3 regions of the Rhodococcus sp. Z6_132 genome follow, and region 1 is predicted to be linked to each of the others. Evidence: riboswitches for the same ligand, from Rfam matches in the RefSeq annotation. Region 1 holds a riboswitch; each other region holds the start of a gene.

Region 1 (3,251 bases):
CCGGCGGGACGTGGTGTCGCACCTGATCTACCCGGTCCCCGACCCCGACCTGCCGTTCCTGGGCGTGCACCTCACCCCGATGGTGGACGGCCGGGTGACCGTGGGCCCCAACGCGGTGTTGGGGCTGGCCAGGGAGGGGTACCGCCGGGGCAGCGTGGACCTGGCCGACGTCCGCGACGTCCTCGGCTACGCCGGGTTCTGGAACCTGGCGCGGCGCAACGTGCGCACCGGGGCCCGGGAGCTGCTGGGCTCGGCCTCCCGGCGGGCCTTCCTGGCCGCGGCCCGCACGTACTGCCCGCAGCTGGAGCTGGCCGACCTGCAGCCGCACGCGGCGGGCATCCGCGCCCAGGCCGTGCGCCCCGACGGCACCCTGGTGCACGACTTCCTGCTGCAGCGCACCGCCCGCACCCTGCACGTGCTCAACGCCCCCTCGCCGGCCGCCACTGCCGCACTGCCGATCGGGCGGCACGTGGCCCAGCAGTGCCTGGCCGCGGAGCCGGCCTGAGCACCGCGGGGCCCGGCGAACCGTCATCGTGGCGGCGGTCGTGGTAGTCAGGTCGGCATGACCAGCGACACCGACACCTGGCGCCAGGGCTACCCCTACGCCGACAAGCTGCGGCGCAGCGAGTACGAGCAGCAGAAGCGGCTGCTGCAGATCGAGCTGCTCAAGCTGCAGGTCTGGGCCAAGCACGTGGGGCTGCCGCTGGTGATCCTGTTCGAGGGCCGCGACGCCGCGGGCAAGGGCGGCACCATCAAGCGGTTCACCGAGCACCTCAACCCCCGCGGCGCGCACGTGGTGGCGCTGGAGAAGCCCACCGAGCGCGAGCGCACCCAGTGGTACTTCCAGCGCTACGTCGCCCACCTGCCCGCCGCCGGGGAGATCGTCATGTTCGACCGGTCCTGGTACAACCGGGCCGGCGTCGAGCGGGTGCTGGGCTTCTGCACCGACGACGAGTACTGGGAGTTCCTGCGCCAGGCCCCCGAGCTGGAGCGGATGCTGGTGCGCTCGGGCATCCACCTGGTCAAGTTCTGGTTCTCGGTGTCGCGCCTGGAGCAGCGCAGCCGCTTCGCCAAGCGGGCCAACGACCCGGTGCGCCAGTGGAAGCTCTCCCCCACCGACCTCGAGTCCATCGACAAGTGGGACGCCTACACCGACGCCAAGGAGACGATGTTCTTCTACACCGACAGCGAGTGGGCGCCGTGGACGGTGGTGAAGAGCAACGACAAGAAGCGGGCCCGGCTGGCCGCCATGCGGCACGTGCTCAGCCTGTTCGACTACGACGAGAAGGACGCCGAGCTGGTGGGCCGGCCCGACCCGCTGATCCTGGGTCCCGCCGCCGACGTCTACGAGCAGGGCGAGGTGGTCAACCGGGCCTTCCCCGCCCTGTGACCCGGGTTCCCCACGGCGGCCAGCGCCCGGCCGTGCCAGGGTGGGCACCATGACGACGGAGCGCTTCGAGGTCCAGCGGCAGGTGGCCGCGTCCCCCGCGGACGTGTTTGCGCTGCTGTGTGACCCACAGGGACACGTGCGCATCGACAGCTCCGGGATGCTGCAGTCCGCCGAGGGCGACGCGGTGCGCGCGGTGGGCGACGAGTTCCTGGTGCACATGGACCGGGAGTCGCTCAACGACTTCCCCATGGGCAAGTACGACGTCACGGTGATCATCACCGCCCTGGTGCCCGACGAGCTGATCGAGTGGACGATCTCCGGCACCATCCAGCCGCCCATCCGGCACCTCTACGGCTACCGGCTCCAGGCCCGCGAGGGCGGCACCCTGGTCACCTCGTACTACGACTGGAGCGAGATCGACGACCGCTTCCGCGACAAGGGCGTCTTCCCGGTGATCCCGGAGGCCGGGCTGCGCGCGACGCTGGGCATCCTGGCCCGCACCGTGGAGCAGCCCGCCGTCGCTGCCGGCTAGGCGCGCTGCGCCACCCTGGGGTTCGGCTCACGCTGAGCCGATTCGTTGTCTGCCGCCGCCCAGCCTCGCTAGCCTTGCGCCACACCATCCAGAGCGACCGAGAGACCTGGCTCGTCGACGTCGCAGCAACCCCCCGCAGCACGCGGGAGTGGGTGCTACTGCCAGGACCGATGGAGGCAACTGTGCCGGCCCTGCCCACCCCGAGCATGATCCGACCCGCCTTCTCGCGCCGGCGGCACGTCGACCTGTGCCGCACCGCCGGCGCCAGCTGTCGGCCCGGCACCGCCTGACCCGGCTGATCGCCCTGCGCCGCTGAGCGCGCCCCTGCTCGCACCCCTTCCTGCGCCCCGCCCCGTGGCGGCCGGCGCTGCCCTCTTGCGCCCGAAAGGCCTCCGATGTCGTTCCCCCTGTCCCGAAGACGAGCACTCTCCGTGCTGGCCACCACCGTCCTGTCCGTCGTCCTCGTCGGCTGCAGCGCCGACGAGCCACCCGCCCCGGTGCTCGCCGCCGACGGCTCGATCGACCTGTCCGGGGTGACCCTGCACGTGGGCGACCAGGTGCAGTCGGTGCAGTCGGTGCTCAAGGTCTCCGGCCAGCTCGACGAGCTGCCGTACAAGGTGGAGTGGGCCAGCTTCACCGCCGGACCGCCGCTGCTGGAGGCACTCAACGCCAAGGCGATCGACCTCGGCAGCGTGGGCGACAGCCCGCCGGTGCTGGCGCAGGCGGCCGGCATCGAGGCACGGATCGTCTCGGTGGAGGAGCGCGACAAGGCCAACGACTTCCTGCTCACCCGGGACGGCACCGGCATCCGCACGGCCGCCGACCTCAAGGGCAAGAGCGTGGCGGTGGCCAAGGGTTCCAGCTCGCACGGCCTGCTCATCGGGCTGCTGCAGCAGGCGGGGCTGTCCCAGGACGACGTCACCGTCCGCTACCTCGCCCCGCCGGACGCCCAGAGCGCGTTCGCGGCCGGGCAGGTGGACGCCTGGGCGGTCTGGAACCCCTACTACGCGGTGGCGATCGCCAGCGCCGGGGCGAAGGTGGTGGCCGACGGCACCACGCTGTCCACCGGCTACACCTACACCGTCGCCTCCACCGCGGCACTGGCCGACCCCACCACGGAGGCGGCCATCAAGGACTTCCTGGTGCGGCTGGTCAAGGCGCGCGCCTGGGCCGCGGCGCACCCCGACCAGTGGGTGCCGGTCTACTCCCAGCTGACCAACCTCCCGGCCGCGGTGGCCACCGTCACCTTCGACACCTCCCGGGGCAGGGCGATCCCCATCGACGACCGGGTGATCGCCCGCCAGCAGGAGCTGGCCGACCGCTTCGCCG
Region 2 (3,251 bases), on a different contig from region 1:
GTGCTGGTGGTGGCCACGGCGTTCGCGGTGGCCGGTATCGCCCACGCGCTGGGCATGCCGTGGCCCGCCGCGCTCATCCTCGGCGCCGCGGTCGCCCCGCCTGACGCCACCGCCGTGGCCGGGCTGGGACGCACCCTGCCGCACCGCAACTTCATGCTGCTCAAGGCCGAGAGCCTCACCAACGACGGCACCGCCCTGGTGGTCTTCGCCCTCGCCGTGGGGGTGGCGGTGGGTGGGCGCTACTCACCGCTGGACATCACTGCCCGGGTGCTGCTCTCCTACCTCGGCGGCATCACCGTGGGCGCCGCGGTCGCCGGCCTGGCCTACCTGCTAATGCGGCCGCTGCGCGAGGCACGGGCCATCAATCTCACGCTGCTGCTCGTCCCGTTCGTCGCCTACCTGCTGGCCGAGCTGATCGAGGCCTCCGGGGTGCTGGCCGTGGTCGTCGCAGGGCTCATCCTGGCGTTCAACTCGGGTCGCATCACCACGGCGGCCTCACGTCGGCAGACCGAGGCGGCGTGGCCGCTGGGGTCCTACGTGCTAAACGGCGCGCTCTTCGTGCTCATCGGCCTGGAGGTGCAGGCCGTGGCCCACCAGCTGGAGGCGGGCGACGTGGCGCGGCTGCTGGTCACCATGGTCGCCGTCTGGCTGGGGCTGATCCTCGTCCGCTTCCTCTTCCAGACCTCCACTGTCCTGCTGATCCGGCTGCTCGACCGCCGGCCCTCCCAGCGCGCGCGGCGGATGACCCACCGTGCCCGGGTGGTGAGCGCGGTCGCCGGGTTCCGCGGAGCGGTCTCGCTCGCCCTGGCGCTGTCGGTGCCCGCGACCTTGGACAACGGGCAACCGCTGCCGGCCCGCGACGAGATCACCCTGGTCGCGGCCGGGGTCGTGCTCCTCACGCTGCTGGTGCAGGGTCCCGCGCTGCCCGCGGTGGTGCGGTGGGCCCACCTGCCGGAGGATGCCACCCATGCTGCCGAGCTGCGGCTGGCCGAGCACGCGATCACCACCACCGCCGTGGCCGCCCTGCCCGCCCTGGCCGACGAGCACGGCACCAGCGAGGAGGTGCGGGTGCGACTGATCCGCGACTACGAGGAGCACCTGCGCCTGGTCGACGCCACGACTCCGGTGCCCGCGGAGCAGGCGGACCGCGACAGCGAGGTGTTCGAGGCGTCCGCCCAGGAGTCGCCCAACAGTGCCGACGCCGTGGCCGCGCTCGCCGTCGCCCGCGACGCGCCACGCACCCACAACGAGGAGTACACGCGGCTGCGGCTCGCGCTGATGGAGCGCAAGCGGGAGGTGCTGAACCAGCTGCGCCGCGACGGGGTCATCGACGACACCGTGGCGCGCCGGGTGCAGGCGCGGCTCGACATCGAGGAGCTGCGCCTGGCCGGTGTCGACCCGCTGGACTAGCGGTTGGCTCAGGCCCACCAGGGTGTGACCGCGACGCCGTCGAGCGTGACGAGCTGCAGCTCGGTCGCGCCGGGATCGACCAGCGCCGACACCGGCTCGGTGGCGCCGGGTGGCTCCAGCAGGCACGGGGTGGGGCCGTCGCTGCTGCAGGGGAACCACAGCCCCGCGCACTGCAGCACCGTGCCTGCGCGCACGATCTTCACGGCCGGCCCGTGCGTTCCCACGGCGGCGCGCAGCCGCCCAGGGTGGTGGTGCCACCACCGCAGCAGCGAGCCGTCGCGGCACTCGATGAGCACGTGGTCGCCGTCGAAGCCCACCACCGTCGCCCAGCGGCCACGCGAGCGGTACTGCCGCGCCATGATCCAGTGCGGCTGGTGTCCGCTGCGGTACGTCCGGCACGGTCCCACACCTGGCAGCTCGACGTTGCGCATCACCGTCATCTCCGATCCCATCCTTGGCCGCACCGGGTGCGCGGCCCTGTTCTTCCTGCGGAAGCACCCCGGGGGAGAGGGTTGCTGGACAGCCAGCCGCAGGGCTTGGCGCTGTCACTCGGGAACGGGCTGGACTGTACTGCCGAACGCCGACACAACGGGTTCGCCCTCGACGCTCGCCGCAGTGGCGACTCGTCACGATGCACGCCAGGCTGGAGAGGTCGCTGTCGGCGACACGAGTGGCGGTGCCCAACTGGTCATTCGGGCGCCACGGTCTGGGCACTACGCTGCCCGGGTGCCAGTCTCCGAGATGAGTCCCGTCAAGACCGATGCGCTGGTGCTGGCGTCCGGCAAACGACGGACATCGCTCAGCGAGGGCTTGGGCGGACACGACAACTCGCTCGGCATCATCCGGCTGGTTCTCGCCTCGTTGGTCATCTTCTCCCACGCCTTCCCCCTCGGCGGGGGTGAGGACCCGATGCTGCGGTGGAGCCGCGGTCAGGACAACCTCGGCGCCATGGCCGTGCTCGGGTTCTTCGCCATCAGTGGCTACCTGATCACCAAGAGCGGTGCCGGAAGCGACATCGTGCGGTACCTCTGGCACCGGGCGCTGCGCATCTTGCCGGCCTTCTGGGGTGTGCTCCTGGTCAGCGCACTGGTCGTGGGCCCGCTGATCTGGATTCGAGATGGCCACGACCTGGCCAGCTACTTCCAGAGAGCTGACGGTGGCCCTGCCACCTACCTGAAGGCGAACTGGGACCTCACCATCAACACGTGGGGCATCTACGACATCTTTGCGGGGACGACGCCCTACGGGGACACGGTCCACATGTCGGTCTTCAACGGGTCGGTGTGGACGCTGACCTACGAGTGGACGTGTTACCTCATCATTGGCGTGTTCGTGCTGTTCGGGGCCCTGGGCCGGGCGAAGTTCCTGGTGCCGCTGCTCACCGCGGTCTTCCTCGCCATGCAGGTGATCCGCACGGAGCTTCCCGCCCACGCGCACGTGCTCGGCTCGTACTTCGGCGACCGCTACCACGTCACGCTGCCGCTGATCTTCTTGTACGGCGCCTGTCTCGCGCTGTACTCCAAGCGCATCCCGCTCGACGACCGTCTGGCCGCGGTCTGTGGAACCACGGTGGTGCTCACCGTGCTTCTGGGCTGGTTCGGTCTGCTCGGCTACCCCGCCCTGGCCTACTTCCTGATGTGGCTCGCGGCACGCCTTCCCGCTGCGCTCCGCAAGGTGGGTGCAACGAACGACTACTCCTACGGCATCTATCTCTACGGGTTCGTCGTCGCGCAGGTGTTGGCCTACCTCGGCGTGCACCGGTGGGGCTACCTGCCCTTCTCGCTGCTGACCCTCGCGGTCGCCGCCGGGTGCGCTGCCGCGAGCTGGCACCTCGTGGAGAA
Region 3 (3,251 bases), on a different contig from region 1:
GCGGTCCAACCTGTTCGTCGTGTTCAACAGCGTGCAGAACCGCCTGGTGGAGCCGTTCGCCGCGCCGGCCCCACGGCCGGAGCACATCGCCGCGCGGGGGTGAGTCGGTCCCCAGCCGCACCCTCGTCGACCAGCGCGGGCACCATCGCTTAAAGTTTCACCTGTCTGGCCCGTGCGGGCCCGACGCGGTCCAGCCGTCGGGCCACCCTTGTCGCTGAGGGTGTTCCGTGGGCCGCGCGCCCACTGCATCCTCGTGGATGGCCGCCTGTGCGGCCGCAAACGGGAGCACAACCATGAGTGACACCCCCAGCGCCGCTGGGCGTCCAGCACCGAGCGTGAGCCAGGCTGGCGCTGTGGAGGTGCCCAGCCCGGGCCCCGCGCGCGAGCTCATCGCCGCGATCCACGAGCTCACCCGGATCGTGGTGGGCGAGAAGCCGCTCGACGAGGTGTTCGCCCAGGTGGTCCAGCTGGCCCGGCAGGAGATTCCCGGCGCCGACGAGGTGTCGGTGACCATGGTGGACGGGTCGGACCCCACCACACCGGCCGCGACGGGCGAGCTCGCGTGCACGCTGGACGAGCGGCAGTACTCCACGGGGCAGGGTCCGTGCCTACAGGCGGCCACCACCGGAGAGACGCTGCACATCCCGGACATGCAGGCAGAGCAGCGGTGGCCTGAGTACACCCCCTTCGCCGCGCGCAACGGCGGGCTGAGCTCGCTGTCGGTACCGCTGCCCGTGCAGGACACCACGGTGGGCGCGCTGAACATCTACGCCCGGGGGGTCGACGCCTTCGACGAGCACAGCCGCGAGCTGGCCGAGCACTTCGCCGGCTACGCCGCGGTGACCGTGCGCAACGCCAGCCTCTACACGGCCACCACGACCCTGGCCGAGCAGATGCAGGAGGCCATGCAGTCCCGCGCGGTGATCGAGCAGGCCAAGGGCATCATCATGGGCGAGCGCCGGTGCAGCCCCGACGAGGCCTTCCGGCTGCTGTCCAAGGTCTCCCAGGACGCCAACCGCAAGCTCCGCGACGTGGCGACCGCGCTCGTCGCCCAGGCCTACCAGTCGTCCTAGTCCGAGCTGCCTGGACGTCTGCGCTGCGCGCCCGGCGGAAACCGCTTGACAAAGTTGACCAGTCCGGTCGACTATTGGTGCCAGGTCATGAGCGCCAGCGTCAAGCCCCGGCTCGCTGGCCGGCAACCCTCCTCCGCGGTGGGGTGCCCCGGGTGAGGACCAGGCTCCGGCGAGGTGTCGGAGCAAGCGCGGACCCCCGAGTGACGCACGCTCTCTCTCGGGATCTCTGGGGTCCCTGAGCGGAACGAGAACGCCGTGACCACCACCCTGCTGTCCCGCCCCGCCGCTGCGGCGGCGACCGAGACCCCCACCACGCTGCGCCTGGCCACCCTGGTGCGGGGCATCGCCGCCCAGCCACACCTGTGGCGCGACCAGGTGCGCTTCTCCACCCGGGAGCGCTGCTGGTCCCGGCTGGAGTCACCGGCCGGGGTGGACGTCTGGCTGCTCACCTGGACCAGGACGCAGAGCACCGACCTGCACAGCCACGGGCTGGCCAGCGCCGCGCTGACCGTGGTGCAGGGCACGATCACCGAGGTGCGCCCGGACGGCCGCGGTGGGCTGCACGCCGACCGGCTGGGGGTGGGCGGGCTGCGCACCGTCACCACCGGCGTGATCCACGACGTGCGCACCGAGCGGGACGAGCCGGCGGTGAGCATCCACGCCTACTCCCCCCGGCTCACCGAGATGACGTTCTACCGGCTGGAGGACGGGCTGCCCGTCGCCGACCGCACGGTGCTCACCGACGAGCCGGAGGTTGACGCCTGAGACCTGCCGGTGGGCCGCGCCCGGGGGTGCAACCGGTCACATCCCGGCGATCAAGGCCCTCTGAACCGCCCTGAACAGGGCATTCTTGGGCACACACCCCGCTCGGGGTGGTGAGGAGGACCGGCGATGAGCACCTCGTCAGGACGCGGCGGTCCCTGGATGACCGCGACGATGCAGTACTGCAGCGGCTGGCGCACCTCGGCCTCGGCCGGGTTGCAGCGCCGGGCCAGCACCCCGCGCCGCGTGCGCCGCACCGTCAAGGCCCTCCGCGCCGTGGATGGGCCGTCTGCAAGTACCACCAAGCGCGCCGCCGACCGTCGTCGCTAACCGCTACCAGGTGCTGCTGCTCAGCCCCCGCCAGCAGCAACACCCGGTCAGCAGCACCCGGTCAGCGGAAGAAGCTGAGGAACAGCGCCACCAGCCAGCTCCAGAAGTCCAGCCACGGGTTCGACGGCGCGGGGGCCACCGGCGGTGCCGGCTCGCCCGCGCACGGCGCGCCGTCCAGTCCGCCCGCGGCCCGGCCCACCCGCTCCAGGCCCTTGCGGTCGCCCGCGGCGAACCCTGGGGTGGCGGCACCGCTGACGGTCGGGTTCATCACCTGGCCCGGCGTGCTGGTGTGGTCCAGACCGATGGCGTGGCCCAGCTCGTGCAGCACCAGCCGGCCCCGGGTGGACGACGCGGCCGGCCCGAACCCGGGCGCCAGCTGCGGGTACGTGCGGCTGTCGAGCACCACGAACCCGGACACCACCTGCCACGGGGTCGCCTGCGCGGCACCCGGCGGGGTGTACGACCAGGTGGTGACGCCGCCGACGCCCGCGGCGCCGCCCATGCCGTTGAGCAGGCTGGACGTGTCCGGACCCGTCCCCGGCGCGGCCCAGGCGATCACCAGCGGCGTCCTGGGGTTGGCCGGCGTGCCGTCGAAGCCGTGGCCGCGCTGCGGAACCACGTCGGTGGTGCCGGTGTACACCAGGTTCAGCCCGGACTCCCGGCGGACGATGTCCACGGCCGCCGCCACGTCAGCCTCGGCCGTGGGACCGCCGTTGCGCGGGTTGACCTGGTACGGGATGGGCTCGCAGGGGTTCCAGCGGATCACCGTCCCGTCCGGGTTGTGGTGCAGCGCGTAGCCGTCGTAGCTGACCGAGGCGGCCCCGGTGGTGGTGACCGGCGCCGGGTCCGGCGCCACGGGCGCGGGTGCCGACGAGGCCACCGTGGCACCGGAGGCCATCAGCAGCGCCGTGGTGGCACCGGCCAGCGCGAGCCCGCGGAGGCGAGGAACGGTCAGCGTCATGTGGGGTCTCCGTAGCTGTCTCGGCCGCCCTGCTCCGGGCGCACCGCCACCTCCCCCATCGGCCACCGAGCGACGGTGCTGAGCCGAGACCGCGGCCCGGGCGAACTAGGGTGGGCGGCACTGGC

Evidence for each region. Region 1 has a riboswitch for S-adenosylmethionine ahead of AC3YO9_RS00490 (putative leader peptide). Riboswitches for the same ligand answer to the same signal wherever they lie in the genome.
Region 2: it holds a riboswitch for S-adenosylmethionine, as region 1 does, so the genes downstream of both, AC3YO9_RS07385 (hypothetical protein) here and AC3YO9_RS00490 (putative leader peptide) in region 1, are expected to answer to the same signal.
Region 3: it holds a riboswitch for S-adenosylmethionine, as region 1 does, so the genes downstream of both, AC3YO9_RS07595 (cupin domain-containing protein) here and AC3YO9_RS00490 (putative leader peptide) in region 1, are expected to answer to the same signal.

What each region holds. Positions count from the first base shown of each region.
Region 1 covers NZ_JBYUNP010000001.1:98,926-102,176, forward strand. The annotation lists gene lhgO (L-2-hydroxyglutarate oxidase) at 1-505, shown strand, start outside; gene ppk2 (polyphosphate kinase 2) at 563-1,390, shown strand; gene AC3YO9_RS00485 (SRPBCC family protein) at 1,440-1,922, shown strand; SAM riboswitch class I at 2,004-2,099, shown strand; gene AC3YO9_RS00490 (putative leader peptide) at 2,129-2,212, shown strand; gene AC3YO9_RS00495 (ABC transporter substrate-binding protein) at 2,354-3,251, shown strand, end outside.
Region 2 covers NZ_JBYUNP010000002.1:161,479-164,729, forward strand. The annotation lists gene AC3YO9_RS07380 (Na+/H+ antiporter) at 1-1,410, shown strand, start outside; gene AC3YO9_RS07385 (hypothetical protein) at 1,419-1,850, opposite strand; SAM riboswitch class IV at 1,856-1,967, opposite strand; gene AC3YO9_RS07390 (acyltransferase family protein) at 2,137-3,251, shown strand, end outside.
Region 3 covers NZ_JBYUNP010000002.1:205,675-208,925, reverse strand. The annotation lists gene thpD (ectoine hydroxylase) at 1-103, shown strand, start outside; gene AC3YO9_RS07600 (GAF and ANTAR domain-containing protein) at 294-1,073, shown strand; SAM riboswitch class IV at 1,157-1,268, shown strand; gene AC3YO9_RS07595 (cupin domain-containing protein) at 1,329-1,838, shown strand; gene AC3YO9_RS07590 (hypothetical protein) at 1,965-2,165, shown strand; gene AC3YO9_RS07585 (matrixin family metalloprotease) at 2,227-3,126, opposite strand.